Regions from separate parts of the Saccharopolyspora antibiotica genome, predicted to be linked through region 2. Evidence: riboswitches for the same ligand, from Rfam matches in the RefSeq annotation. Region 2 holds a riboswitch; the other holds the start of a gene.

Region 1 (11,277 bases), on a different contig from region 2:
GGCGAGTCACCCCCGGCCAGGACGACCTTGATGACCTCGGCTGCGCTCTCGCTGATCGTGAGCATTGCTGCACTCCTCTCGCGGGGCGGTCGGATGGAGCCGCCCACCGTAGTGCATCCGGCCCACCTCCCGCTCACCCCGGGCGTGCGCTCAGCTCTCGTAGGCGGCCAGCGGCGGGCAGGAGCACACCAGGTTCCGGTCGCCGCGGGCCCCGTCGATCCGGCGCACCGCGGGCCACACCTTCGGCTTGTCCGAGCCGAGCGGGTAGGCGGCTTCAGCCCGGGTGTAGGGGTGCTCCCAGGGGCCGGCCAGCGAGGCCGCCGTGTGCGGGGCCTGGCTGAGCGGGTTGTCCTCGGCGGGCCAGCGGCCCGCGACCACCGCGTCGATCTCGCCCTTGATCGCGATCATCGCCTCGCAGAAGCGGTCCAGCTCCGCCAGGTTCTCGCTCTCGGTGGGCTCCACCATCAGCGTGCCCGCCACCGGGAAGGACATCGTCGGCGCGTGCAGTCCGTAATCGGCGAGGCGCTTGGCCACGTCGTCCACGGTCACGCCCGAGGCCTTCGTGATCGGCCGCAGGTCCAGGATGCACTCGTGGGCGACGAACCCGCCGCTGCCGGTGTAGAGCACCGGGAAGTACTCGTCGAGACGCCGGGCGACGTAGTTCGCGGCCGCGACCGCCGTCAGCGTCGCCCGCCGCAGCCCGTCCGAGCCCATCATCCGGACGTAGGCCCACGAGATCGGCAGGATCGAGGCGCTGCCCCACGGGGCCGCGCTGATCGGTCCCACCCCGGTCTCCGGCCCGGCCAGCGGCTGCAACGGATGGTTGGGCAGGAACGGCGCGAGGTGCTCGCGCACCCCGATCGGCCCCACTCCCGGCCCGCCACCGCCGTGCGGGATGCAGAAGGTCTTGTGCAGGTTCAGGTGCGAGACGTCGGATCCGAACCGGCCCATCCGCGCCAGACCGATGAGCGCGTTGAGGTTCGCGCCGTCGACGTAGACCTGCCCACCCGCGTCGTGCACCAGACCGCAGACCTGCGCGACCGTGTCCTCGTACACGCCGTGCGTGGACGGGTAGGTGATCATGATCGCCGCGAGGTCGTCGCGGTGCTGGTCGACCACCTCGCGCAGGTGGTCGAGTTCGATGTTGCCGTGGTCGTCGCACCGCACCACCACGACGCGCAGACCGGCCATCACGGCGCTGGCGGCGTTGGTGCCGTGCGCGCTGGCCGGGATCAGGCACACGTCACGAGCCTGATCACCACGGCTGTGGTGATAGGCGCGGATGGCCAGCAGGCCCGCGAACTCCCCCTGGCTGCCCGCGTTCGGCTGCAGGCTCACCGCGTCGTAACCGGTGATCTCCGCCAGCCAGCGCTCCAGGTCACGCACGACCTCCAGCAGCCCGGTGGCGTCCTGGGCCGGGGCGAACGGGTGCAGCTCGGCGAACTCCGGCCAGGTGATCGGTTCCATCTCGGCGGTGGCGTTGAGCTTCATCGTGCAGGAGCCCAGCGGGATCATGGTCCGGTCCAGCGCCAGGTCGGAGTCCGAGAGCCCGCGCAGGTAGCGCAGCAGCGAGGTCTCCGAGCGGTGCGCGTGGAACACCGGGTGGGTCAGGTACTCCGAGGTGCGCAGCAGCGCCCCCGGCAGCGCATCGGCGGTCCCTGCGTCCAGCTCGTCCACCTCGGCCACGGTGGTCTCCGCGCCGAACGCGGCCAGCACCCGCACCAGGATCTGCCGGGTGGTGGTCTCGTCGCAGCTGACGCCGACCCGGTCCTCGTCGATCCGGCGCAGGTTGATCCCGTTCTCCCGGGCCGCCGCCAGGACCTCGTCCGCCCGGCCCGGCACCCGGGCCACGATCGTGTCGAAGAACTCCGCGTGCTCGACCTCGACCCCGGCGCGGCGCAGCCGCTCGGCCAGCACCGCGGCCATCCGGTGCGCCCGCCGGGCGATGGCCCGCAGCCCGCTCGGACCGTGGTAGACGCCGTACATCGCGGCGACGACGGCCAGCAGCACCTGCGCGGTGCAGATGTTGCTGGTCGCCTTCTCCCGGCGGATGTGCTGCTCGCGGGTCTGCAGCGCGAGCCGGTAGGCCTGGTTGCCGTCGGCGTCCACGCTCACCCCCACCAGCCGACCCGGGAGCTGACGCTCCACGCCCTTGCGGACGGCCATGTACCCCGCGTGCGGCCCGCCGAAGCCCATCGGCACTCCGAAGCGCTGGGTGGTGCCCACGACCACGTCGACGCCGATCTCCCCCGGCGGCCGCAGCAGCGTGAGGGCCAGCAGGTCCGCGCTCACCACGACCATCCCGCCGCGCTCGTGCACCCGCTCCACGATCGCCTCGTGGTCCCGGAGCCGCCCGGACGCGCCCGGATAGGCCAGCAGGGCGCCGAAGAAGTCGTCCTCCGGCAGCGCGTCGGGGCCCGCCGACAGATCGGTCACCAACACCTCGATGCCCAGCGGCTCGGCGCGGGTGCGCAGCACCTCCAGGGTCTGCGGCATGACGTCGTCGTCGACGACGAAGCGCGGTGACTTCGACCGGCCCGCCCGGCGCACCAGGGTCATGCCCTCGGCGGCGGCCGTGGCCTCGTCGAGCATCGAGGAGTTCGCCACCGGCACGCCGGTCAGGTCGGCGACCATCGTCTGGAAGTTCAGCAGCGCCTCCAGGCGCCCCTGCGAGATCTCCGGCTGGTAGGGCGTGTACGCCGTGTACCAGGCCGGATTCTCCAGCACGTTGCGCCGGATCACCGGCGGGGTGATCGTCGGGTGATAGCCGAGCCCGATCATCTCGGTGCGCGGGGTGTTCAGCCTGGCCAGGTCGCGCAGCTGCGCGAGCGCCTCGGCTTCGGTGGCGGGCTCCGGCAGCGCCAGGTGCAGGTCCCGCTCCCGGATCCCCTCGGGCACCGCGGCCTGCCCCAACTCCTCCAGGGAACCGACCCCGATCACGTCCAGCATCCGCGCGAGCTCTGCGGGAAGCGGTCCGACGTGGCGGTCGGCGAACGGAGTCCCGTGCTCCAGGGCGGCCAGCGGGATGCGGTCTTCGGTCGTCATCGCCACACCTCATTCATCGCGACGGACACAGGGCGACAGCACGAATGCTGCTCTCCCCCTCTGTCACTGTCCGCAATGCGAACGCCTGAGAGCTTCACCCGATCCAGCACTGGGCTTGCACCGTCGGCGGGGCCACCTGTCGGTGGTCCCTCTTTCCAGAGGTATCTCGCCCGTGCGGTCCAGCCGGCCTGAGAGGTTGTCGGGGAGGGTTTGCTCCTTCGGCGCCGCAGGTGACGAGGTCACCCGCGATCTCTCCCGCGCGGGGTCAGCGATGCACCGAGCCTACCCGATGCGGTGTCGCCCGAAAGATGCGATCTACGTCGCGTCCGCTGATCCGAACACCGCAGCCGGGGCTGGACCGCGGAGGGTGGCGAGCCGGTCGCTCAGCCGGTGCGGCGGTCCCGTCGGCGGCGGGAGAGCTCGTCGTTCACCTGCTCCTCGACCTGGCCCCCGTCCGCGCGCTCGGCCGGGAACTCGTGGATGGTGCCGGTGATCTCGCGCATCGCCCCGCTCACCGCGATGCCGAACACGCCCTGGCCGCCCTGCAGCAGATCCACGACCTCCTCCGCGGAGGTGCACTCGTAGACCGTGGTGCCATCGCTGAACAGCGTGATCTTCGCGAGGTCCTGCACGCCGCGGTGCCGCAGGTGCTCCACGGCGACCCGGATGTTGTGCAGCGAGACGCCGGTGTCCAGCAGCCGCTTGACCACCTTGAGCACCAGGACGTCCTTGAAGGAGTACAGCCGCTGCGAACCCGACCCCGCCGCCCCGCGGATCGAGGGACCGACGAGCTTGGTGCGGGCCCAGTAGTCGAGCTGCCGGTAGGTGATGCCGGCGATCTGACACGCGGCGGGGCCGCGGTAGCCGACGAGCTCGTCCGGCAGCTCCGCCTCCAGGACCGAGCGCTCCTCGGAAGCGTCCTCGCCAGGTGCTCGCTCCACCACGCCTGCCTCCCCTCGACCGGCCCGAAGCCGGCGAACCACCAGGACCCGGCTCGACACGCGATCACCGGCCGGGCGGCGCGACGACGGTGGAACCGGGGCTGCGACCTTCCCCGGCCTGGAAAATCACATCGGGGCGATTCGCGCACCCCGAAGGTAAGCCCGGCCCGTGGACGGGTCAACGCGACGCGCGGGACCACCCGCTTCGACGGGGCGGCCCGCCGATGCGAAGGGGCTCCCGGTCCGCGACCGGGAGCCCCTTCACGACGTCGACCGGGGGCGTCAGGTGTCGGCGCCCCGGAAGTCCTCCGGCGAGACGGAGTCCAGGAATTCCCGGAACTTCTCCACCTCGTCCTCCTGCTCGTCCGGGATGATCAGTCCCGCCTCGTCCAGCACCGATTCGTCGGCGTGGATCGGCACCCCGATCCGCAACGCCAGCGCGACCGAGTCGCTCGGACGCGCCGAGACCCGCACGTCCCCGTCGAAGACCAGTTCGGCGAAGAACGTGCCCTCCTGCAGGTCGGTGATCCGCACCTGCTCCAGGTCTCGCCCGAGGGCGCCGATGACGTCCTTGAGCAAGTCGTGGGTCAGCGGTCTCGCCGGTCGCACGCCCTGCTGCTCCAGCGCGATCGCGGTCGCCTCCACCGATCCGATCCAGATCGGCAGGTACCGCTCGCCCTCGGTCTCGCGCAGCAGCAGGATCGGCTGGTTGGCTGGTAGTTCCACTCGCACGCCGACGACGCGCATCTCGCTGCTCATCGTCTCATCGCCTCCTCCAGCGCGCCGAAGCGTGACATCCTTGGTCGAGGATCGTGCACCGAACTCCTCCGACGCTACTCGCGTCGAGGCGGGCATGCCGACCACTCGTCACCGCTTCCGCCCGGATTTTCCGCTCGGTGGACGGCTTTTCCGGCTCGTTCCCGGCTCGCACCGGCCGACGGCCGGTACCCGGTGCTTCCGTTGTCCGCCTCGGCCCCGATCAGGCCCGAGGCGGTTGCTGACGCCGTTGCGCACCGCTGCCGCAGCACCTCGCTGGGAGTGCGGACGGGGCTCACGCGGATTTCGTGGACCCGCGCTCCGCGACGGGATGCGACCGCTCGCGGAGCTCACGATGTCAATCCCACGATACACCGCACCGCTCACGGCAGAACCCGTCTCAGGTCCCGGGACGCTCCACCGCTCCGGGGCGCTCCCCACCCGCCGCCGGGCGGCGGTGGAGATCGTCGGAACGGCGGCGCGCCCGGCCCCGAGAGCGGTCGGGGCGGCACCCGCAGGCGCCGCCCCGATGCGCTCGGTCCCGCGGGACCGCTCGGCTCAGCGGTCCTGGCCGTCGATCGGACCGGTCAGGAACACCAACCGGAACTTCCCGATCTGGACCTCATCGCCGTTGGCGAGCACCGAGGTGTCCACCGGTTCCCGGTTGACGTAGGTGCCGTTGAGGCTTCCGACGTCGACGACGACGTAGTCGTTGCCCTCTCGCCGGAACTCGGCGTGCCGACGGGACACCGTCACGTCGTCGAGGAAGATGTCGCTGTCCGGGTGGCGTCCGGCGCTGGTGGTCTCCCGATCGAGCAGGAACCGCGACCCGGCGTTCGGGCCGCGCTTGACCACCAGCAGGGCAGCCCCGGCGGGCAGCGCATCGACCCCGGAGGCCGCTGGCTCCGGGGTCGCACTCTCGGTGCTCTCCGGCTCCGAGAGGAACGGCCTGAAGACCGAGGTGGTCTCCGGTGACTGCTCCGGCGGCACGCCGGGCCCGTCGTTCTGGCTCACCTGAGCTCTCCTCTGCGCGGATGGGTCGTGCAAGTGCTTTCCAACGTACCGTGCCGTCCCAGGTCGCAGACGCGGGACTCCCACCTCGGACCGATCACCGGCCCGAGATCAACGATCATGCCTGGTCGACGAGGCCTCGGTAGTCGTCCGCACTGAGCAGACCGTCGAGTTCGGCGGGCTCGGCGAGCTCCAGCTCGATCATCCAGCCGTCGCCGAAGGGATCGGAGTTGACCAGCTCGGGCTGCTCGTCGAGCCGCTCGTTGCGCGCGACGACCTTCCCGGCCACCGGCGCGTAGATGTCGGACACGCTCTTGGTCGACTCCACCTCACCGATGCCGCCGCCCGCGGACACCGCCTCGCCCTCGTCGGGCAGCTGCACGAACACGACGTCGCCGAGCTGCTGCTGGGCGTAATCGGTGATCCCGATGCGCACCGTGTTCGCGTCGGTGGGCAGCACCCACTCGTGCTCCTGGGTGTACTTGATCCCGTCCGGGGCCACTGGTGGTCCCGCCTTCCTCGTCGAGCCGTCTGGCGGGGCGAACGCGGCGCCTCCGCACCCGCTCGCGATGATCGCGACGGGCCACGCGAGCCTAGGTCGGCCACGCGCGCGACCGCAAGGCGGACCCGCGGTGCCCGAGCGGTCGCCCAGCGCTGTCTTCGCAGTTCAGGCCTGCCGCGTGCGCGCGGAGCAGACGGCGGCGACGACCTGCACCAGGTAGAGCACCCCGGCCCAGACGTAGAGCGCACCGCCCCAGCAGATGAAGGCGTAGGCCACCGGGCGGACCACCTCCGCGAAGGCGAAGTCGTCCTGCACGAGCAGCAGCAGCGGGAAGGCGTACATCAGGCAGAACGTGGCGGCCTTGCCGAGGTAGTGCACCTCCGGCGGCTCGAACCCGTGCCAGCGCAGCACCGGCAGGCACAGGGTGAGCACCACGTCCCGGCCGATCAGCGCGGCCGCCGCCCACCACGGGATCACGTCGCGGAGCACGAAGGCGACCAGCGTGGCGACGATGTAGAGCCGGTCGGCGGCCGGGTCCAGCAGCTCGCCGACGCGGCTGTACTGGTCGAGCCAGCGGGCCAGCTTGCCGTCCAGCCAGTCGGTCGCTCCGCTGACCACGAGCACCAGCAGGGCCAGCAGGTCCGAGCGCGGCCCGAGCAGCAGCCAGAGGAACAGCGGAACGCCCGCGAGCCGGAGCACGCTGAGCAGGTTGGGCCAGGTCAGCCAGGGATCGTCCCAGACGCTCGCGGCGACTTCCTTGATGCGGGCGATGCCGGGGTCGGCAGGCGAGACGTCGGGGTCGTTCCGGCGCCGATCCGCCGGGTCAGGGGACGCTGGACCGCCCGCTCCACCTCGGCCATCGGTTCCGGCCGTGGTGCCGTCGGCGTCCTGCACCACAGCCCTCCCTGACGCGGTTGTGCGTTCCGCCGCGAGGCGCTCACCTGCGCCTGCGACCGGCGGGCGCCCGGGGGCGCTCGCTCGGATCAGGGTGCCACACCCCCCTCCGGACGGCCGGAGCGGCCACGGGAAGGGCGAGTCGTCAGCCGCGGTTTCGGCTCCAGCCGCGGCGCCGCAGCTCCGCGTCGGTGAGGAAGCGGGCCCGCCCGCGGTCGTCGACGCCCGCCCAGCGAGCGCGGCCGCCCGCACCCTCGAGGACGAACGGGTGACCACCGCTCCACACCACGCTGCACGGGGTGGTGGGCAGCTCCGACGCCTCGTCATCGCCGCCGGCGATGGCGTCCCGGTAGGTCGTGTCCACGCTGATCAACTCTCGACACCTCCATCACGGTTGTCGGCCGGGTCGCGGTCCGCGTTAACCGGCCCCCTTCCCACCCACGCATTGTGTTCGATCGGGAACCTGGAGTTCCGCGGGACGACGCCGGGTTGCGCTCAGCGGGAGAACGGCACCGGCGAATGGATGATCTTCAAAGCGCGGGTGTTCGGCGCGACCGAAGCGGTCCCGACCGCTCGTCGCGAACCGGATGAATCCGGCACCGCGACGGCTGGTCCCGCTCCGCCCGCGACCGCCCATTGTGGACGTTCGCGGCGCCGCGCGCCACGCGCTCCCCCGGCGCGGCGGCGATCGCGGTCGCTGGCGCCGGATCACCGCTTCGGGTAGGACACTGGCACCCGGACACGGCCAGCGGGAGGTCAACGAACATGGGTGCTCACGCCGACGCGCACCGCCGCAGCCTGGTGGACCCCGAGGGGTTCTGGCTGGAGGCCTCGACCGCCATCGACTGGGACCGGCCCCCGAGCACGGCGCTCGGCGAGTCCGGGCGGTGGTTCCCGGACGGTGAGCTCAACACCTGCTTCAACGCCCTGGACCGGCACGTGCGCGACGGGCGCGGCGAGCAGGACGCGCTGATCTGGGACTCGGCGATGACCGGCCGGGTGGAGCACTGGACCTACCGGGCGCTGCTGGACCGGGTGGCCCGCTTCGCGGGCGCCCTGCGGGAGCGCGGCGTGCACCGGGGAGACCGGGTGATCCTCTACCTGCCGATGGTGCCGGACGCGGTGGTCGCGATGCTGGCCTGCGCCCGGATCGGCGCGGTGCACTCGGTGGTCTTCGGGGGGTTCGCGCCGAAGGAGCTCGCCGCCCGGATCGACGACGCCGAACCGGTCGCGCTGGTCGCGGGGTCCTGCGGCCTGGAGCCGAACCGGGTGGTCGAGTACAAGCCGATCGTCGACGAGGCGCTGCGGCTGGCCGCGCACCGCCCGGCGGGCGGTGTGCTGGTGTTCCAGCGCGAGCAGGCCCGCGCCGAGCTCGGCCCCGGCGAGGTGGACGCGGAGGAGGCGCTGGCCGCCGCCGAGCCGGTGGGGTGCGTGCCGGTCGCGGCGACGGACCCGCTGTACGTGCTCTACACCTCCGGCACCACCGGGCGCCCGAAGGGCGTGGTGCGCGATCACGGCGGGCACGCGGTGGCGCTGCGCTGGTCCATGAGCGCGATCTACGACATCGGCCCCGGCGAGGTGTTCTGGACCGCCTCCGACGTGGGCTGGGTCGTCGGGCACTCCTACATCGTCTACGGCCCGCTGCTGGCCGGGGCCACCACCGTCGTCTACGAGGGCAAGCCGGTGGGCACCCCGGACGCGGGCGCTTTCTGGCGGGTCATCGCCGAGCACGGGGTCAAGGCGCTGTTCACCGCGCCGACCGCGTTCCGCGCGATCAAGCGGGTGGACCACGAGGCCGAGCAGCTGGCCCGCTACGACGTCTCCTCGCTGCGGACGCTGTTCCTCGCCGGTGAGCGGCTGGACCCGGAGACCTACCAGTGGGCGGTGCGCGTCCTGGGCGTTCCGGTGATCGACCACTGGTGGCAGACCGAGACCGGCTGGCCGATCTGCGCGAACCCGCGCGGACTGGAGCCGCTGCCGGTGAAGCCGGGCTCGGCGACCGTGCCGGTGCCGGGCTTCGACGTGCGGGTGCTGGATCAGTCCGGCGCGGAGCTGCCCCCGGGCACCGAGGGGGCGCTGTGCCTCCGGCAACCGCTGCCGCCGGGGATGCTGCCGACGCTGTGGGGCGACGACGAGCGCTTCCGGGAGTCCTACCTGTCCCGCTACCCCGGTCACTACCTCAGCGGGGACAGCGGATACGTCGACGAGGACGGCTACGTGTTCGTGATGGGCCGCACCGACGACGTGATCAACGTCGCGGGGCACCGGTTGTCGACGGGCTCGATGGAGGCGGTGCTCGCCGCGCACCCGGCGGTGGCGGAGTGCGCGGTGATCGGCGTGCGCGACGAGCTCAAGGGCCAGGTCCCGCGCGGGTTCGTGGTGCTCAAGGCAGGACTGGAGGTGGACCCGGGCCGGCTGCGCGCGGAGTTGGTGGGGGCGGTGCGCGATCAGATCGGGCCGGTCGCGGCGTTCCGCCAGGTCGACGTGGTGGACGGGCTGCCGAAGACCCGCTCGGGCAAGGTGCTGCGCAAGTCGATGCGGGAGCTCGCCGACACCGGGCGGGCGGCGGCGCCCTCGACGATCGAGGACCCCGCGGTGCTGGAGGACCTGCGCGCGACGCTGCGCGGGGAGCGCTGAGAGGAGGTTCCGGGGACCCGGTCAGTCGCCCGATACGTCCGTTCGGGCGCTGCCCGCGCGGGATGTTTGGTCTATACCTTTTACGATCACGTCCCCCACCGGGAGCGAGTTCCCATGTCCCTCACCTCCTCGCGGCCGTTCCGCGCGCGCCGGGTCCGCGCCACCACGGCCGCGCTGCTGACCGGCGTACTCACCGCGGGCGCGCTGAGCACGCTCACCCCCACCGCCACCGCCGCCGACTCCCGGCTGCACCAGGTCGTCCCCGCGCCGGAGGCGGTCCAGGAGACGCCCGGCGTCGAGTTCGAGCTGACCGCCGGGAGCACCATCAGCGCCGATCCCGGCGCCACCGAGGTCGCCGGCTACCTCGCCGGGATCCTGCGCCCCTCCACCGGCTTCGAGCTCCCCGTCTCCGAGGGCGGCGCGGGCGACGTCGTGCTGCGGCTGGACGACGCGGGCGCGGACCCGGCCGGGTACCGGCTGGAGGTGACCGCCGAGGCCATCACTCTGCGCGCGGGCGCGTCCGAGGGCCTGTTCCACGGGGTGCAGACGCTGCGCCAGCTGCTGCCCGCGGCGATCGAGAGCCCGCGGGCGGGCCCCGGGCCGTGGACCGTGCCCGGCGGCCAGATCACCGACCGCCCGCGCTACGAGCACCGGGCGGCGGGCCTGGACGTGGCGCGGCACTTCTTCGGGGTGGAGGAGGTCAAGCGCTACGTCGACCAGATCGCCCGCTACAAGGTGAACTTCCTGCGGCTGCACCTGAGCGACGACCAGGGCTGGCGGATTCAGATCAACTCCTGGCCGCGGCTGACCGAGCACGGCGGCAGCACCGCCGTCGGCGGCGGGCCCGGCGGGTTCTACACCCAGGAGGACTACTCCGAGATCGTCGCTCACGCCGCCTCCCGGCACGTGACGATCATCCCGGAGATCGACACCCCGGGGCACACCAACGCCGCGCTCTCCTCCTACGCGGAGCTCAACTGCGACGGGGTCGCCCCGCCGCTCTACACCGGCATCGAGGTCGGGTTCAGCTCGCTGTGCGTGGACGAGGACATCACCTACGAGTTCCTGGACGACGTGATCCGCGAGATCGCCGCGCTCACCCCCGGGCCGTACCTGCACCTGGGCGGCGACGAGGCCGACGCGACCACCGACGAGCAGTACCGCGCGTTCATGGACCGGGCGCTGCCGATCGTGCGGAAGCACGGGAAGACGGTCGTGGGCTGGCACGAGTACGCCAAGGCCGAGCCGCGGGCCGGGTCCGTCGTGCAGTACTGGGGAACCGGGGGCGCCGGGGCCGCCGAGATGGCCGCGGCGGCGGCACGGGGCAACGAGCTGCTGCTCTCCCCCGCCGACAAGTCCTACCTGGACATGAAGTACGACGAGTCCACCGAGCTCGGCTTGAGCTGGGCGGGCTTCATCGAGGTCGCCGACGCCTACGGCTGGGACCCGGCCGAACTCCTGCCCGGCGTGCCCGCGGAGTCGGTGCTCGGC
Region 2 (18,073 bases):
GAGGAGCCGGTGCAGCTCGGACCGGGCCACCGGCAGCAGCGCCTCGGCCTCGCCCTCGTCGGCCACCCGGTCCAGGCGGGCCAGCCGGTCCAGCACCGCGGCCCGCATCCTCGCCTCGTCCACGTGGTCTCCCCGCCTCGTCCCACCACCGCGCGAGGCGCGGAGGTGAGAGCGGACCCGCCGCCCCGCGAGGCCGGTGGGGCGCCACCGGCCTTCGCGCACTCCCATCGGCAGGGCGGCGGGCGGGCTGCACCGAACTCACCGCATCGAGTGATCGTCGCGCATCCTGCGGGCACCGCAGGACGATCACGCAGCGCACGTCGGTAAACACGCTTTCGTGGCCTACACTGGGCAGTGGCGGCCCAGCTCCCGGTGACCCCCAGGCTGGTCGAGCGGGCCGCCTTCACACCAAACGGCGAACCGGTCCCCGGACAGGTGAGCTCGCGTCGCGCAAGCCGATCATGCGAGCACCCGGGCCGGATCGGTGCCGGGCAGTCCGTGGGCCTGCGCCACCGCGCCGCTCAGCAACAACCCGCCGTGCGTGCTCAGCCCCGCCGCCAGCGCCGCGTCCGCCCGGCACGCCGCCCGCCACCCCGCGTCGGCGATGCGCAGCGCGTACGGCAACGTCACGTTCGTCAGCGCGTGGGTCGAGGTGTTCGGCACGGCACCCGGCATGTTCGCCACGCAGTAGAACACCGCGTCGTGCACCCGGTACGTCGGATCGTCGTGCGTCGTCGGTCGCGAATCCTCGAAGCAGCCGCCCTGGTCGACCGCGATGTCCACCAGCACGCACCCCGGCTTCAGCCTCGCCACCAGCTCGTTCGACACCAGCTTCGGCGCCCGAGCGCCCGGGATGAGCACCGCGCCGATCACGAGGTCCGCCGAGCGCACCGCCGACTCCACCGCGTAGCCGTTGGACGTGACCGTCCGGATCGAGCCCCGGTAGTCGCGATCGATCTCCCGGAGCCTGTCCACGTTGGTGTCCAGCAGCTCCACCTCGGCGCCCATGCCCAGCGCCACCCTCGCCGCGTTCAACCCCGCGACCCCGCCGCCGATCACCACGACCCGCGCGGGCGGGACCCCCGGGACCCCGCCCGGCAGCACCCCGCGCCCGCCCTGCGGGCGCAACAACGCCTGCGCCCCCACCTGCGGCGCGAGCCTCCCCGCCACCTCGCTCATCGGTGCCAGCAGCGGCAGGCCGCCCGTCGCGCTCTGCACCGTCTCGTAGGCGAGCGCGGTCACCTCGGCCCGCAGCAGCTCGGCCGTGAGCTCCGCCGACGCCGCCAGGTGCAGGTAGGTGAACAGCACCTGGCCCGCCCGCAGCAGGGGGAACTCCGAGGGCACCGGTTCCTTCACCTTGAGCACCAGCTCGCCCTCGGACCACGCGTCTCCGGCGGTCGGCACGAGCGTCGCGCCCGCCGCGGCGTACTCCTCGTCCGGGATCGCCGATCCCTCCCCGGCCCCGGTCTCCACGAACACCTCGTGGCCGCGGACGCGCAGCTCGTGCACCCCCGCGGGGGTGCACGCCACCCGGTACTCGTGGTTCTTGACCTCACGCGGAATCGCGACCTTCATCCCAGCGGCCTCCTGTCTCAGCCCGTGCTCTTCCCGCATCATCCGCCCCACCCCGTCCCCCTCGCGCCCGGCCGGCGTGTGATCCGGCGCCGGAGAGCGTTGACAGGAGGGGGCGCCCGTCTATCGTTGCCGGGCACGCACACAACCGAACACGCGCCGCGAAACCCGGGCGGGAGAGCCCCTGAGCGATCAGGGCGCCGAAGGAGCAAGCCCTCCCCGCACACTCTCAGGCCCCCATGACCGTCCGGGCGAGGCGACTCTGGAAAGCGCGCGCTCCGGCGCCGCACCCACGGTGCAAGCCGCCACGCAGCGGCGAAGCTCTCAGGTTCCGAAACAGAGGGGGAGGCCCGCGAACCCCAGGGCACACCTGTGCCCGCGATGGTGAGGAGCCTCCATGCCCCTGCCCGAACAGCTCGGCTACACCGAAGAGCACGAATGGATCGAGGACCGCGGCGACCTGGTGCGCATCGGCATCACCCCGTACGCGGCCGAGGCCCTCGGCGACATCGTCTACGTGCAGCTCCCCGAGGTCGGCGAGCGGATCGAAGCCGGCCAGCCCTGCGGTGAGCTCGAATCGACCAAGTCGGTCAGCGACCTCTACGCCCCGGTGACCGGCGAGGTCGTGGCCGTCAACGAGGCGACTGCCGACGACCCCGCGGTGGTGGGCGCGGACCCGTTCGGCGGTGGCTGGCTGGTCGAGGTGCGGGCGGAGTCGCGCGGTGCTGTGCTCACGGCGCAGGACTACGCGCGGCTGACCGGTGCCGAGTAGGCCGGGCGGGGGGACGAGCTGTGGCGATCAGCGTGTTCGACCTCTTCTCGGTGGGCATCGGCCCATCGAGCTCCCACACCGTCGGGCCGATGCGCGCGGCCGGGACGTTCGCCGCGCGACTGCGCGCCGACGGCGTGCTGGAGCAGGTCACCAGGGTGAAGGCCGAGTTGTTCGGGTCGCTCGGCGCGACCGGGCACGGACACGGCAGCCCGAAGGCGGTGCTGCTCGGGCTGGAGGGCCACGAACCCGAGACGGTCGACCCGGCAGCGGTCGAGGACCGGGTGGCGGCGGTCCGCGCCGAGGGGCGACTGCTGCTGGCCGGGGCGCACCGCCTGCGCTTCTCGGTGGACCGCGACCTGGTGATGCACCGGCGCAAGTCCCTGCCGGTGCACCCCAACGGAATGCGGTTCACGGCGTTCGGCGCGGACGGTGAGCTGCGCAGCGCGATCTTCTACTCCGTCGGCGGTGGTTTCGTGGTCGACGACGAGGCCAGCGGTGCCGATCGGATCAAGCCGGACGAGACGCCCGTGAAGCACCCGTTCCGCACGGGGGACGAGCTGCTGGCCGCGGCCGCCGCCACCGGAGCCCGGATCAGCGACCTCATGCTCGACAACGAGCTGTCCTGGCGCTCGCGCGAGCAGGTGCGCGCGCAACTCCTGCACATCTGGTCGGTGATGCGGGAGTGCGTCCAGAACGGTTGCCGCAACGGCGGCGTGCTGCCGGGCGGGCTGGCGGTGCCGCGGCGAGCGGCGTCGATGCGGGCCGGGCTGACCGAGCAGGACGATCCGATGGAGTGGCTCACGTTGTTCGCGCTCGCGGTCAACGAGGAGAACGCGGCGGGAGGGCGCGTCGTCACGGCGCCCACCAACGGAGCGGCGGGGATCGTGCCCGCGGTGCTGCACTACTACGTCCGGTTCGTGCCCGGTGCCGACGAGGACGGCGTCGTGCGGTTCCTGCTCGCCGCCGGGGCGGTCGGTGCGCTGTTCAAGGAGAACGCGTCGATCTCCGGTGCCGAGGTGGGGTGCCAGGGCGAGGTCGGGTCGGCCTGCTCGATGGCCGCCGCCGGGCTCGCCGAGGCGCTCGGGGCGACTCCGCGGCAGGTGGAGAACGCCGCCGAGATCGCCATGGAGCACAACCTCGGCCTCACCTGCGACCCCATCGGGGGCCTGGTGCAGATCCCGTGCATCGAGCGCAACGCGGTGGCCTCGGTCAAGGCGGTCACGGCCGCGCGGATGGCGCTGCGCGGCGACGGCAGCCACGTCGTCTCCCTGGACAAGGTGATCAAGACGATGCGGGAGACCGGGCGGGACATGAAGGTCAAGTACAAGGAGACCGCGCGCGGCGGGCTCGCCGTCAACGTCATCGAGTGCTGACCCCGGCCTCCGGCCGCGCGACCCACCCGAGATCATCCCCCGCGGACTGCGAGGAAGGGAGCTTTCCTGTCACCGGTGACAGGAAAGCTCCCTTCCTCACACATGGTTGTGCGCAACTGAGTTGCGGGCAATCGAAACCGGGGTTAGTGTCGATCTCGTGCAGGAGGCGCGGATGAGTTCGGACTCGAGGCTGTCGCTGGACCGGCAGGTGTGCTTCGCGCTCTACAGCGCGTCGCGCTCGTTCACCAACCTGTACCGGCCCTTCCTCGACGAGCTGGGCCTGACCTACCCGCAGTACCTCGTGATGCTGGTGCTCTGGGAGCACGACTCGCTGGCGGTCAAGGAACTCGGGACGCGGCTGCGACTCGATTCCGGGACCCTGTCCCCGCTGCTGAAACGGCTCGAAGCCGGTGGCCTGGTGGAACGGACGCGGAGCGCCCGCGACGAGCGCTCCGTCGACATCCGCCTCACCGGCGCCGGCCGCGAACTGCGACAGCAGGCGGAGCGCATCCCGCCCCGCCTGCTCGCCGCCAGCGGCCTGGAGCTCGGCGAGATCGAGGAACTGCGGGCGGCTCTGGAACGGCTGACCACCAACGTGGACGAGGCCGCTCGCCGCGCCAAGGCGGCGGTCGCCGCGGGCGAACCCATCGCCGACGAACTCCTGCGCGGAACAACGACACGAGGAGACTGAGATGGCAGCGCTGTACACGGCAGAGGCGACCGCGACCGGCGAAGGCCGGGGCGGACGCACCCGGTCCTCCGACGGGGTGCTCGACCTCGACCTCGCGGTGCCGCGCGACATGGGCGGGCCCGGTGGGGACTCCACCAACCCCGAACAGCTGTTCGCCGCCGGGTACGCGGCGTGCTTCCACGGCGCGCTGCAGCTGGTCGCCCGCAAGGCCAAGGCGGACATCACCGACTCCTCGGTGACCGCCCAGGTCGGGATCGGCAGCAACGGCTCCGGCGGCTACGCGCTCAGCGTCAGCCTCACCGCGCACCTGCCCGGCGTCGAGCGGGAGCAGGCGCAGCAGCTCGTCGAGCAGGCCGACTCCGTCTGCCCCTACTCGAACGCCGTGCGCGGCAACGTGCAGATCGACCTCGCGGTGGCCTGAACCACCGTCGTCCGACCGAGCCGGGCCCGCCGAGGCCCGGCTCGGTCACGTCAGCAGCACGTACAGCGCCGCGATCCCGCCCGCCACCACGGCGAGCCCGGTCAAGGCCGCCTGCAGCACGCCGTCCGGCAGCGGGGCCTCCGCCCGCAGGCATCGCTCCGCCTGCCGGTGCCTGCGCCAGGTCAGCACCGTGATCGTCACGGCCAGCGGGATCGCCACCGCCGCGCACACCGCCGCGGCCACCGCGGAGCGGTGCACCAGCAGCCGCAGCAGCACCATCAGGCCCACCACGAAGGTGAGCCCGGTGCGCAGCCACGCCAGCGTCGTGCGTTCGATCTGCAGGCCCGGATCCCACGGCCCCTCGTGCTCGGCCACGATCAGAACCCGCTGACCAGCAGCAGCACCATCGCGCTCACCCCGATCACGCCCAGCCCGACGCCGAGCACGGGCGCCAGCGCGGGTGGCGGCAGCGGTGCCTTCTTGCGCAGCGCCCGCTCCATCGTCATCCACCTGCCGAACGCCGCCACGCTGCACGCCACGCCCGCGAGCACCAGCAGCACCGCCAACGAGGTGCGCAGCGGATCGGGCCCGGTGGTCGAGGCGGCGTTGAGCGCCTCCACCCCGACGCCCGCGGCCATCAGAGCCAACGCGGTGCGGATCCACGCCAGGAACGTGCGCTCGTTGGCGAGCGTGAACCGGGGATCGGGTTCCTCACCGACTCCGTAGATCCGGCGCGGCCAGCGGCGGCCGGGAGGAGCGTCGTTGTCGAGAGCCATGAACTCCACGGTAGTGCGGCCGGAGCAACCCACCGCCGCAGAGGGCCTCGTCAGGGCTGCTCCGCGCAGCAGGCCGGCCCCCGCGGAGCGCGTGAGCCGGGGCTGTTGCGGATCAGAAGTCGAAGACCGGACCCGCGTTCGTCGCCGCGACGCAGTCGTTGCCGAACTCCTTCTGGAACTTCACCGGGCGGCCCTGCCAGGTCCCGTGCGCGGTGGCCACCACGGGGCGCAGCACCAACGGGCACGGAGCCCCGGCGTGCTCCTGACCGACCAAGTCGAAGTTGCCCGCCGCCGCGAGCAGGCTGGCGCACGCGGCCTGCGCCTTCGGGTGAGTGCCGCCGGTCGGTTCGCAGCGCAGCGACACGGTGCGCGGCGCTTCGACGCGGGACTTGCTCGCGATCGTGAGCGTGAGGTGGCTCGTCGTCGAACTCGCGCTCGCCGTCGCCGGGGTGAGCATGAGGACGGCCAGCGTCGCGAGGAGAAAACCGCGGATGAACCGGGTGCCAGGCATGTCGGTGCGCCTCCAAGAGGTCGAGTGGATTGCTCCGCACAGATTTATCGGCATCGCGCGGCCGATTTCCGCACCTGAACTCGAAGAACACCGGATCGTGCGGAGGTGTCACCCGCCTCGATCACCGAGGGGTGATCAAAAGTGGCTGCAACCGCGGAGGCGGCTCACTCGACAGTGTGCGGAGTGCTCGTCCCCGCAGCTCCACGACGGCCCGTACCCGCACCCGCACGACGAGGCGGACGGTGACAGGAAGGGAACCTTTCTGCCACCGGTGGCAGAAAGGTTCCCTTCCTCGCGGAAGTCGCGGCGTGGGGTCAGCGGTAGAGGGCGTCGAGGAGGTCGGCGTACTTGTCGTGGATCACCCGGCGCCGCAGCTTCAGGGCCGGGCTGAGCTCGCCGCCCTCCGCGCCCCACGGCCGGTCCAGCAGCCGGTGGGCGAGCACCTGCCCGGACGGGCCGAGCCCCGCGTTGGCCGCCGCCACCGCGCGCTCGACCTCCGCGAGCACCTCGGGGTGGCGGGCCAGCTCGTCGAGCCCGCCGCGTATCCCGCGAGCCCGCGCCCAGTCCGGCGCGGAGTCCTCGTCGAGCACGAGCAACGCCACCACGTGCGGACGTCCCTCCCCGAACGCGAGCGCGTGACCGATCAGGGGGTGGGCGCGCAGCGCGTTCTCCACGACGCTCGGCGCGACGCTCTCCCCGCCGGAGCTGATGATGAGCTCGCTCTTGCGATCGGTGATGGTGAGGTATCCGCCCGCCGCGGCCCCGACATCACCGGTGCGCAACCAGCCGTCGCGGTCGGTGGCCGGCCGGATCAGCCCGTCCTCCTGGAGATGTCCCGCGCAGACCTGCGGGCCGCGCACCAGCACCTCCCCGTCCTCGTCGGTGCTCAGCTCCATCCCGGGCAGGGCCTTCCCGACGGTTCCGAAGCGGACCGCCCCCGGGCTGTTCGCGGTGGCCCAGCCGCTCGACTCGGCGCAGCCCCAGGTCTCGAAGATCTCGAACCCCAACCCGGCGAACAGGTCCAGCACCTCGCGGCGGATCGGCGCCGCTCCGCTCGCGCCCCACGCGGTCCCGTCGAGCCCGAGCCCGCCGAGCACCTCCCGCTTCTCCGCCGGAGTGCGCGGGGTGGGCAGGGTGCGCGCGATCGCGGCCAGCCGCTCCCACATCCGAGGGACTCCGAAGAACAGGTGGGGGCGAACCCGGGGCAGCAACCGGATCGCCTCGCTGATGCCGTCGCAGAAGTGCACGTGCGCGACGTCGTGGAGCGCGGAGTAGAGGTTGGTGGCGCGTTCGGCCATGTGCGCCATCGGCAGGTAGCACAGCGAAGTCGTGTGCGGCGGCACGCCGGTCACCTGCTGCCGCGCGGCAGCGGCCGAGAGCACGTTGCGGTGAGTGAGCACCACCGCGCGCTGGCCGCCGAGCGCGTCGGGGGAGTAGTGCACGGTGGCGGCGGCGTCCGGCGTGACGTTCTCGGCGTGGCGGTGCACCACCGCCGGATCGCGATCGAGCTGCGCCCGCCCGCGCGCCCTCAGCTCCTCCCAGGTGCCGAATCGGTCGTCCTCCCCGGGGGCCGCGGACTCGTCGAGCACCACGACGTGACTGAGCGCCTCCGGCTCGCGCAGCGCCGCCGACCAGCGGCGAACCTGGTGGGCGTTGCTCAGCACCGCGATGTGCGCGCGGCTGTGCCGCGTCACCTCCCGGACCTCGCCGGAGCTCAGCGCCGGGTGCAGCGCGATGGGCACCGCCCCGAGGTGGGTGATGGCGACGTCGGCCAGCCACTGCTCGGCGCTGTTGGACATCATCAGCACCGCGGTCTGGCCGGGTCGCAGTCCCAGGTCGACGAACCCGGCGGCGAGCTCGTGCACGGCCTCGGCCGCTTCCCCCCAGGTCCAGGTGCGGCCGTCGGCGGTCAGCGCCGGGCGGTCGGGGTGTTCGGTGGCGTTGCGGGTGAACAAGTGCGGAATGGTCGCGGGCGGCGCCTGCACCGCAGTCTCCGCGGTTGTGCTCATTTTGTTCCTCCACTCGCACGGCCAGTGATGCCAGTCACTGTCGCTCCGGCGATGAAACCGCACGGGAGGTCGCTTTGGCCAGTGGGCGTGCGGGCGCCGTCCACCGGGACGGGCGAGCCCGCTCGCCCGGGGCCGCGCGGACGTTGATCCGGCGGCCCGGCCGCGCCGCCGGGGCACCCGCGCTCCTCGCCCGGCGCGATTCCTCGCTCGCACCGCCGGGCGCCCCGCCCCCGGCCGGGCACCGGAGGGCAGGTGACAGGAAGGGCGCTTTTCTGTCACCGGTGCGAGAAAGGTTCCCTTCCTCGCGGTGGGAGCGCGGGTGGCGGGAGGGGAACTTCCCCGTCACCGGTGACCGGAAGGTTCCCTTCCTCGCAGAAGTCAGACGTGGTCGCGGATGACGTCGTTGACGGCGTTCTGGAAACCGTTGACGAGGACCTGGATGGTGAGCGGCCGGAGCTGGTCGGTGGCGACCCGGACGTGTTCGCGCTCGTCCTCCGGGCGCCCCCGCTCCAGGTAGGGCCGCAGCACGTTGGCCGCGAACAGCTCGCGCAGCTCGACGGCGATCTGCGTGGTGTGCTGTTCGACGATGCCCTTGGCCTGCAGCAGCATGTCCAGCGGGAGCCCGAGGTCGAGAATCTGCAGCCCCACCCCGAGCATCGCGGTGTTCGGCAGCCGAACCCGGCTGAGGTCGTCGTCGAGCTCCTGGAGGATGCCGAGGGAGATGAGCCGGTGCACCAGGTCGTCGTCGAGCTGCCGCCCGGCGCGCTGGCTGAGCTCGTGGCGGGTGAGGTCCTCGCTCTGATCGCTGGTCCACGGCGCGAGCAGCGCTCGCTGCAGCGACAGGTCCTCGGGGGTGGCGTCCTCCGGGATCCGCTCCAGGTGGCGTTCGATCGCCGAGAGCGTGAATCCCAGCGCCTGCAACTCGCGGATGAGGTCGAGGCGCGCCAGGTGATCGCCGCCGTAGAGGCCGAGCCTGCCGCGCAGCCGGGGCGGCGGGAGCAGGCCGCGGGAGGCGTAGAACCGCACGGTGCGCACGGTTACTCCGGCGCGGGTGGCCAGTTCGTCGATGGTGAGCTCTTCGTCCCCGGTGCGGAGCATGGTCGGGAAGGATACTCCTTGACCGCTGTGACACCAACGATGTAACACTAATTGCGTCGCGACACGTTGTCGTGCGCGGCGACGAGCCGCTGGCAGGAGAGGTGCAGGCGTGACGGCAGAAGGCAACGGCGGCCCGCTGGCCGGAGTGCGAGTGGTGGAGCTGGCCGGCCTCGGCCCCGCTCCGTTCTGCGGGATGCTGCTGGCGGACCTGGGCGCGGACGTGATCCGCGTCGGCCGGCCCGGCCGCGGACCGGGTGAGCACGACCTGCTCGACCGGGGCAAGCGGGCGATCTCGGTGGACCTCAAGCACGAGGGCGGCGCGGCGGCGGTGCTGGCGCTGGTCGAGCGCGCGGACGTGCTCATCGAGGGTTTCCGTCCCGGCGTCGCGGAACGTCTCGGCGTCGGTCCCGAGCGGTGCTGGGAGGTCAACCCGAAGCTGGTGTTCGGCCGGATGACCGGGTGGGGCCAGGACGGCCCGCTGGCGGCCACCGCGGGCCACGACATCGGGTACATCGCGCTGACCGGGATGCTGCACGCCATCGGCCGCCGCGGCGGGCCCCCGCAGGTCCCGGCGAACCTGGTGGGCGACTTCGGCGGCGGCGCGATGTACCTGGCGGTGGGAGTGCTGGCCGCGCTGCTCCAGGCCCGCACCAGCGGGCGCGGGCAGGTCGTGGACGCGTCCATCGTGGACGGTGCGGCGCACCTGGGTTCGATGCTGTACGGCTTCGCCGCGGCCGGGAGCTGGAGCGATCGGCGGGGCACGAACCTGCTCGACACCGGAGCCCCCTACTACGACGTGTACGAGACCTCGGACGGCGAGCACGTGGCGGTGGGTGCGCTGGAACCGCAGTTCTACGCCGAACTGCTCGACCGCCTCGGCCTCGCCGGCACCGCGCCGGACCGCGACGACCCGGCCAACTGGCCCGCGCTGCGCGCGCTGCTCGCCGACACCTTCCGGCAGCGCACCCGCGCGGAGTGGACCGAGGTCTTCGACGGCAGCGACGCCTGCGTCGCCCCCGTGCTGTCCATGCGGGAAGCGAGCGAGCACCCGCACGTGCGAGCCCGCGGCACCCTGCCGAGCCCGGGCGGGGTGCTGCAGCCCGCGCCCGCCCCCCGGTTCTCCCGGACCCCGAACGCGCCCCCGCGCCCGATCCCCGCCCCGGGCACCGCCGTGCTGGCGGACTGGGACGTGCGGGGGGCGACCGAACTGCTGGCGTCCGGCGCCATCCACCAGGCCCGAGAGGAAGCGTGACCCCATGCGCAGGGAGCTGTTCGACGACGAGCACGAGGCGTTCCGCGAGACCGTGCGGGAGTTCATCGCCAGGGAACTCACCCCGCACCAGGAGGAGTGGGAGGCCGCGGGCGCGGTCAGCCGCGACGCCTGGCGAGCGGCCGGCGCGCAGGGCCTGCTGGGCATGGCCGTCGACGAGTCCTACGGCGGGGGCGGCGTCGACGACTTCCGGTTCAACGTCGTGTTCGACGAGGAGCTCGTCAGCGCCGGGGTCTACGGCTTCGGCGTGCCCGTGCACAACGACATCAACATCCCGTACCTGACGCGGCTGGCCACCGAGGAGCAGAAGCAGCGCTGGCTGCCCGGGTTCTGCACCGGGGAGATCATCACCGCGATCGCCATGACCGAACCCGGCGCGGGCAGCGACCTGCAAGGCATGCGCACCACCGCGGTCCGCGACGGCGACCACTACGTGCTCAACGGCCAGAAGACGTTCATCTCCAACGGCATCAACGCCGATCTGGTGATCGTCGCCGCCCGCACCGACGCGGAGGCGGGCGCGCACGGCGTCAGCCTGCTGGTCGTCGAGCGCGGCATGGACGGCTTCGAGCGCGGCCGCAACCTGGAGAAGATCGGCCAGAAGTCCCAGGACACCGCCGAGCTGTACTTCAACGACGTGCGGGTCCCGGTCGCCAACCTGCTCGGCGAGGAGGGCCAGGGCTTCATCTACCTGATGCAGAACCTCCCGCAGGAGCGGTTGTCCATCGCCGCCGGCGCCATCGCCGGAGCCGAGAAGATCCTGGAGATCACCAAGCAGTACTGCCGGGACCGCACCGCCTTCGGCCGCCCCATCGGCAAGTTCCAGCACACCCGCTTCGAGCTCGCCGAGATGGCGACCGAGGTGCAGATCGGCCGGGTGTTCGCCGACCGCTGCGTCGCCGACCACGTGCGCGGGGAGCTGAGCGCCGAGCACGCCGCGATGGCCAAGTGGTGGCTCACCGAGCTCAACAAGCGGGTCGTGGACCGCTGCCTGCAACTGCACGGCGGGTACGGGTACATGATGGAGTACCCCGTGGCGAAGGCCTACCTGGACGCCCGCGTGCAGACCATCTACGGCGGCACGACTGAGATCATGAAGGAGATCGTGGGGCGCTCGCTCGGGATCTGACGAGGAAGAGGTGCGGCATGGACTGGACGGTCACGCCCGGCGGAGATCGGACCCTGTCGGCCCTGCTGCCCTCGGCGCTCGGCGCGCTCGGCGTCGCGGGAGGGATCGACCGGATCGGCCTCCCGCGGTGCCGGGCCGTCGCCGTGCTGCTCCTCGACGGGCTCGGCTGGTCGCTGCTGCACGAGCACGCGGACGACGCCCCGTTCCTGGCCTCGCTGGCCACCGGCGCCCCGCTGCGCGCCGGGTTTCCCACCACCACCGCCACCAGCCTCACCTCGCTGGGAACCGGACTCGACTCCGGGGCGCACGGCATCGTCGGCTACTCCTTCGCCGACCCCGCCGTGGGCGTGCTGCACCCGCTCGCCTGGGCCGTGCGCGAAGCCCCCGGGCGGAACCGGAACGTGCTCGACGAGTTCCCGCCGGAGCTCGCGCAACCCGAACCGACCGCCCTGGAGCGCGCCGCCGAGGCCGGGGTGCGGGTGCGGACCGTGGTGCCCGCCGAGTTCCGCGGCACCGGACTGACCCGCGCCGCGCTGCGCGGCGGGGAGTTCCGCGGGGTGCGCACCCTCGGCGAGCTGGGCGCCGAAGTCCTCGACGCGCTCACCGGCGAAGGCCCCGCGCTCTGCTACGGCTACCACGGGCACCTCGACCAGCTCGGCCACGTGCACGGTCCCGGGTCGCCGTCCTGGCGGATCCAGCTCGCGCAGATCGACCGGCTCGTGGAGACCCTCGCGAACCGGCTGCCCGCCGGAGCCGCGCTGCTGGTCACCGCCGATCACGGCATGGTCGGGGTCGACCCCGCCGAGGCGCTCGACGTGGACACCACGCCCGAGCTGTCCGAGGGGGTGCGGATGCTCGCCGGCGAGGCCCGGGCCCGCCACGTCTACGTCGATCGCGGCGCGCGGGAGGACGTGCTCGCGGCCTGGAGCGCCGCCGTCGGCGAGCGCGGGCTGGTGCGCACCGGCGAGCAGGCCGCCGCCGACGGCTGGTTCGGGCCGGTGGTGACCGACCGGGCGCGGCGGCGCATCGGCGACGTCCTCGCCGTGATGCGGGACTCCGCGATCATCCGCGGCACCGCCGAGCCCGCCGAATCCGCACTCCGCGGCCAGCACGGCTCCCTCACGGAGGCGGAGCAGCTGGTCCCCCTGCTCGTCGCCCGGAACTGACGGGCCCGCGCGGGGGAGAGGCGGAACCTAGCGCAGGAAGGAATCGGGGGCGTGGTCGTCGTCCGGGTCGTCGCCGCGCGGGCGGCGGGACGCGGGGGGCGCCGGGGCCGGACGCTGCTCGGCACCCGGCTCGGCGGGCGGGGTCGCGCCGTGGGCCTGGTAGGCCGCGCGGAACTGGTCGGCGCGGTCGCCGAGCACCGGTTCCACGGTGGCGTTCATCGCCTCCGCGGCCTGCTGGGTCGCCTGCCGGATCGTCTGCATGATCGAGTTCTGCAGCTCGGAGTGGGAGCGCCGCATCGCCTCCGGGCTCAACCTCAGGTCGAGCACCGCGCCGGAGGGCGCGACGGTCGCCGACACGGCCCCGTCCTGGCTGCGCGCCTCACCGCGGACCGCCCCCATCTCGTCCTTGAGCCGCGCCGCGGCCGATGCCTGCTCCTCGAAGCGGGCCATCATCTCGCGGATGCGCTGCTGAGCAGTGGACATGCGAAGTCTCCCCCGATCTCGAACGTGTGCCGGAAGAGCCTAACCAGCTGGCGCCGGACGCCGGGACCGTTCGGCGGATCCGGGGGCGCGAGCCCGCTCGGCGGCTCCCAACGAGGCCGCGCGCGAGCAGAATGGGAGGAGTCGGAGCAGCGGTGCGTCCTCTTGTCTCCCAGTCGCCCCGCGCCTACAGTTCCCGTTGTTCGGAACATTAATTCCGAATGGTGAAATCCTCGATGTTGAGGAGGCGTGCCCATGCCCCCGGCCAGCACCCCGGCCGCCGAAGCCGACCTCACCGAACTCGCACGCGCCCTGCGCGCCGCGCTGCCCGCCGAATCGGTGATCACCGATCCGCAGCGGCTGCGCACCTACGAGTGCGACGGGCTCACCAGCCACCGCGTCGTGCCCGGCATCGTCGTGCTGCCCCGAACCGCGGAACAGGTGCGGCAGGTCGTCGCCGCCTGCGCCGCCCGCCGCGTCCCCTTCGTCGCCCGCGGCTCCGGAACCGGCCTGTCCGCCGGCGCCCTCCCGCACGCCGACGGCGTCCTCGTCGTCACCTCCGCGATGCGCCGCATCCTGGAAGTCGACATCGCCAACGAACGCGCCGTCGTCGAACCCGGCGTGATCAACCTCGACGTCACCGCGGCCGCCGCCCCGCACGGGTACTACTTCGCACCCGACCCCTCCAGCCAGCAGGTGTGCTCCGTCGGCGGCAACGTCGCCGAGAACTCCGGCGGCGCGCACTGCCTCAAGTACGGCTTCACCACCCACCACGTGCTCGCGCTGCAACTCGTGACCCCCGACGGCGAAGTCGTCGAACTCGGCGGGCCCGCGCGCGAAGCCCCCGGCTACGACCTCCTCGGCGCGTTCATCGGCAGCGAAGGCACCCTCGGCGTCGTCACCCGGATCACCGTGCGGCTGCTGCGCGCCCCCGAAGCGGTGCGGACCATGCTCGCCGGATTCCGCTCCACCGACGACGCGGGCGCCGCCGTCTCCGCCATCATCGGCGCCGGAGTCACCCCCGCCGCCGTCGAGATGATGGACGCGCTCGCCATCGAAGCCGCCGAACAGGCAGTGCGCTGCGGCTACCCCGAGGGCGCGGGAGCCGTGCTCGTCGTCGAGCTCGACGGACCCGCCGCCGAGGTCGACCACACCTTCACCCAGGTGCGGCGGCACTGCGAGGACCACGGCGCCTTCGAGATCCGCGTCGCCGTCGACGACCAGGAGCGCGCCACCATCTGGAAGGGCCGCAAGTCCGCCTTCGCCGCCGTCGGGCGGATCAGCCCCGACTACATCGTGCAGGACGGCGTCATCCCCCGGACCGCGCTGCCCGAAGTCCTCGGGCGCATCGCCCGCCTCTCCGCCGACTCCGGGGTGCGGGTCGCCAACGTCTTCCACGCCGGGGACGGCAACCTGCACCCGCTGGTGCTGTTCGACAGCGCCGAACCCGGCGCCGCCGAACGCGCTGAAGCCGTCTCCGGGGCCATCCTCGACCTGTGCATCGAGCACGGCGGCTCCATCACCGGCGAGCACGGCGTCGGCGCCGACAAGGTCAAGTACATGGGACGGATGTTCACCACCGACGACCTCGACACCATGCAGCTCCTGCGCTGCGCCTTCGACCCCGCCGGGATCTGCAACCCCGGCAAGGTCTTCCCGACGCCCCGGCTGTGCGGCGAAGTGCCCGGTCCCCGACGCGGCGTGCACCCGCTCACCGAGGCCGGATTGGCGGACGAGTTCTGATGCCCGCGACCGCCGCCGCCCTCGCCGCCGCAGTGGACGACCGCCTCCGCGCCGCCACCGCGGCCGACGACATCGCCGGGATCCGGCCCACCTGGGTCGCCGAAGCCGACAGCACCGACCAGGTGGCGGCACTGCTGCGCACCGCCGCCGCGCACGGCCTCACGACGCTGCCCCGCGGCTCCGGCGGCAAGCTCGACTGGGGCGCCCCGCCCGGCCCCGTGGACCTCGTCCTCGACCTGTCCCGGCACCGCGGCGTCGTCGAGCACGCGGCGGGCGACCTCGTGCTCACGGCCCGCGCGGGCACCCCGCTGCGCGACCTGCGCGAAGCGGTCGCGCGCGCGGGGCAGCAACTGGCCATCGACCCCCCGTTCCCCACCGCCACCGCGGGCGGCACCGTGGCCACCGCCACCTCCGGCCCCGGCCGGTACCACTTCGGCGGCGTGCGCGACCTGCTCATCGGCGTCACCGTCGTGCTCGCCGACGGAACCACCACCACCTCCGGCGGCACCGTCGTCAAGAACGTCGCGGGCTACGACCTCGGCAAGCTCTACACCGGCTCCTTCGGCACCCTCGGCGTCATCACCGAGGTCGTGTTCCGCCTGCACCCGCTCCCCGCCGAACGCCGCTGGATCACCGCCACCGCCGAGAGCACCGCCGACGCCGCCGCCCTCGTCGCCGCCCACCGGCGCAGCCGCGCCGCGCCCACCGCCCTCGAACTCGACCGCCCCGAACCGGGCGCGCCCCTCACCGTCAGCGTCCAGCTCGAAGGCAGTCCCGGCACCACCCACGACCGCGCCACCGAACTCGCCCGCAGCACCGGCGGCCAGGTCAGCGAACGAGCCCCCGCCTGGTGGGGGCAGGCGCCCGCCACCGGCACCCGGCTGCGCCTCGGCACCGAACCCGCCGCCCTGAGCGGCCTCCTCGACACCGCCGACCGCGCCGCCCGCGACACCGGCCTCCCGCTCGCCCTGCGCGGCTCCGCCGGGCTCGGCGTGCTGCACGCCTTCTTGCCGGAGCACGCCGAACCGGGCGCCGTGCGCGATCTCGTCACCGCGCTGCGCGCCCACCCCGGCTACACCGCCGTCGAACGCGCCGAACCCGCCGTGCACGGCCTCCTCGACCCGCAAGGGCCGCGCCCCGCGGTGCTGCACGCCCTCCACCGGCAGATCAAGGACCGCTTCGATCCCGAACACCGGCTCGCCCCCGGCCGCCTAGCGGGAGGAACACCATGACCGGATCGTTCAGCAGCCCCGACCCGGAACGGCGCGCCCTCGTCGACGACTGCGTGCACTGCGGGTTCTGCCTGCCCACCTGCCCCACCTACGACCTGTGGGGCGAGGAGATGGACTCCCCGCGCGGGCGAATCCAGCTGATGAAGGGCGGTCTCGAAGGCGAACCGCTCACCAGCACCGTCGTCGGCCACATGGACGCTTGCCTCGGCTGCATGGCCTGCGTCAGCGCCTGCCCCTCCGGGGTGCGGTACGGGCCGCTCATCAACGACACCCGCGCCCAGATCGAGCGTGAACACCCCCGCGCACTCGGGGAGCGGCTGCTGCGCACCGCGATCTTCACCGTCTTCCCGCACCCGCGCCGACTGCGCGCGCTGCGCGGCCCCCTCGCCCTCTACCAGCGGCTGCGCCTCGGCGCCCTGCTGCGCCGCACCGGGATCAGCGAGCGGCTGCCCTCACGGCTGCGCACCGCGGAATCGCTCGCGCCACCCATCACCCGCGCGCCCCGGCTCGGCCACCGCGTCCCCGCGCGAGGCCGGCGGCGCGCCACCGTCGGCCTGATCACCGGCTGCGTGCAGAGCGCGTTCTTCCCCGACGTCAACGCCGCCACCGCCCGCGTCCTCGCCGCCGAGGGCTGCGACGTCGTCATCCCGCCGAAACAAGGTTGCTGCGGCGCGCTCAGCGAGCACTCAGGACGCGAAGAGGAAGCCATCGCGTTCGCGCGGAACCTCCTCGACACCTTCGAGGACGCCCGCGTCGACCACGTCGTCATCAACTCCGCCGGGTGCGGGTCCACGCTCAAGGACTACCCGCGGCTGCTGCGGCACCACCCCCAGCACGCCGCGAAGGCCGAGCGATTCGCCGGGCAGGTCCGCGACATCGCCGAACTGCTCGCCGAACTCGGGCCCGTCGCCACCCGCCACCCGCTGCCCGTCACCGCCGCCTACCACGACGCCTGCCACCTCAGCCACGGTCAGGGCATCCGCGCCCAGCCGCGCGCGCTGCTGCGGGACATCCCCGGGCTCGACCTCCGCGAGATCAACCGGAGCGAGCTGTGCTGCGGCTCCGCCGGGATCTACAACCTGCTGCAACCCGACGCGGCCCGAGAGCTCGGCGACCGCAAGGCCGCCCACGTCAGCGAGACCGGGGCGCGGCTGCTCATCACCGCCAACCCTGGTTGCTCCATGCACATCCGGGCCGCTCTCGAACGCCGCGGAGACCACGTCGCCGCGGCCCACACCGTCCAGGTCCTCGACGCCTCGATCCGAGGAGCCCCGCCGACCACCCTGCTCACCTGACGCCGGGGTGAGAGGAAGGGAACCTTTCTGCCACCGGTGGCAGAAAGGTTCCCTTCCTCTCACCGGCCAACCGCGCGGAGCGGCCGGCGGTCAAGCCGCTGGACGCACCCCGGGACGGCTCCGGACGGCGCTACCGAGCTGCCCCGGCCGCGGTTATGGTCGCCGTCTCACGGTGGCCTCCGCCCCGAAGGAGTGGTCGTGTACCAACAGGTCCTGGCCCCGCTGTTCGGATCGCTCGGTTGGAGCGCCCTGGCCGCCTCGCTGCCGCTGCTCGTGCTGTTCGCCCTGCTCGGACTCGTGCGGATGACGGCGTGGAAGGCCTCGCTCATCGCACTGGCCGTGGCGCTCGCGGTCGCGATGGTCATCTACCCGATGCCCGCGGACCAGGCGTTGCTCTCAGCCGCGCTCGGTGCCGCGTTCGGGTTCTTCCCGATCCTGTGGATCGTCATCAACGCCATCTGGATCTACCAGATGACCGTGATCACCGGGCACTTCGACGTGCTTCAGCGCAGCTTCTCCCGGATCAGCGGGGACC

What was found. A riboswitch is a leader RNA that binds a small molecule or an ion and turns the genes downstream of it on or off. The one in region 2 is predicted to bind glycine.
Region 1: it holds a riboswitch for glycine, as region 2 does, so the genes downstream of both, gcvP (aminomethyl-transferring glycine dehydrogenase) here and gcvH (glycine cleavage system protein GcvH) in region 2, are expected to answer to the same signal.

What each region holds. Positions count from the first base shown of each region.
Region 1 covers NZ_JBJZOI010000026.1:59,464-70,740, forward strand. The annotation lists gene ACL03H_RS20610 (HesB/YadR/YfhF-family protein) at 1-65, opposite strand, end outside; gene gcvP (aminomethyl-transferring glycine dehydrogenase) at 151-3,045, opposite strand; glycine riboswitch at 3,211-3,313, opposite strand; gene ACL03H_RS20620 (MerR family transcriptional regulator) at 3,429-3,989, opposite strand; gene ACL03H_RS20625 (bifunctional nuclease family protein) at 4,269-4,745, opposite strand; gene garA (glycogen accumulation regulator GarA) at 5,301-5,756, opposite strand; gene gcvH (glycine cleavage system protein GcvH) at 5,872-6,255, opposite strand; gene ACL03H_RS20640 (CDP-alcohol phosphatidyltransferase family protein) at 6,421-7,152, opposite strand; gene ACL03H_RS20645 (cysteine peptidase family C39 domain-containing protein) at 7,295-7,513, opposite strand; gene ACL03H_RS20650 (AMP-binding protein) at 7,915-9,786, shown strand; gene ACL03H_RS20655 (beta-N-acetylhexosaminidase) at 9,901-11,277, shown strand, end outside.
Region 2 covers NZ_JBJZOI010000010.1:10,290-28,362, forward strand. The annotation lists gene ACL03H_RS10005 (hypothetical protein) at 1-123, opposite strand, end outside; gene ald (alanine dehydrogenase) at 460-1,575, opposite strand; glycine riboswitch at 1,736-1,828, shown strand; gene gcvH (glycine cleavage system protein GcvH) at 1,970-2,344, shown strand; gene ACL03H_RS10020 (L-serine ammonia-lyase) at 2,365-3,717, shown strand; gene ACL03H_RS10025 (MarR family winged helix-turn-helix transcriptional regulator) at 3,890-4,408, shown strand; gene ACL03H_RS10030 (organic hydroperoxide resistance protein) at 4,410-4,829, shown strand; gene ACL03H_RS10035 (DUF202 domain-containing protein) at 4,875-5,204, opposite strand; gene ACL03H_RS10040 (YidH family protein) at 5,207-5,605, opposite strand; gene ACL03H_RS10045 (SSI family serine proteinase inhibitor) at 5,718-6,116, opposite strand; gene ACL03H_RS10050 (AMP-dependent synthetase/ligase) at 6,431-8,125, opposite strand; gene ACL03H_RS10055 (MerR family transcriptional regulator) at 8,504-9,223, opposite strand; gene ACL03H_RS10060 (CaiB/BaiF CoA transferase family protein) at 9,333-10,475, shown strand; gene ACL03H_RS10065 (acyl-CoA dehydrogenase family protein) at 10,480-11,622, shown strand; gene ACL03H_RS10070 (alkaline phosphatase family protein) at 11,640-12,788, shown strand; gene ACL03H_RS10075 (YbaB/EbfC family nucleoid-associated protein) at 12,816-13,271, opposite strand; gene ACL03H_RS10080 (FAD-linked oxidase C-terminal domain-containing protein) at 13,524-15,011, shown strand; gene ACL03H_RS10085 (FAD-binding oxidoreductase) at 15,011-16,243, shown strand; gene ACL03H_RS10090 ((Fe-S)-binding protein) at 16,240-17,538, shown strand; gene ACL03H_RS10095 (L-lactate permease) at 17,737-18,073, shown strand, end outside.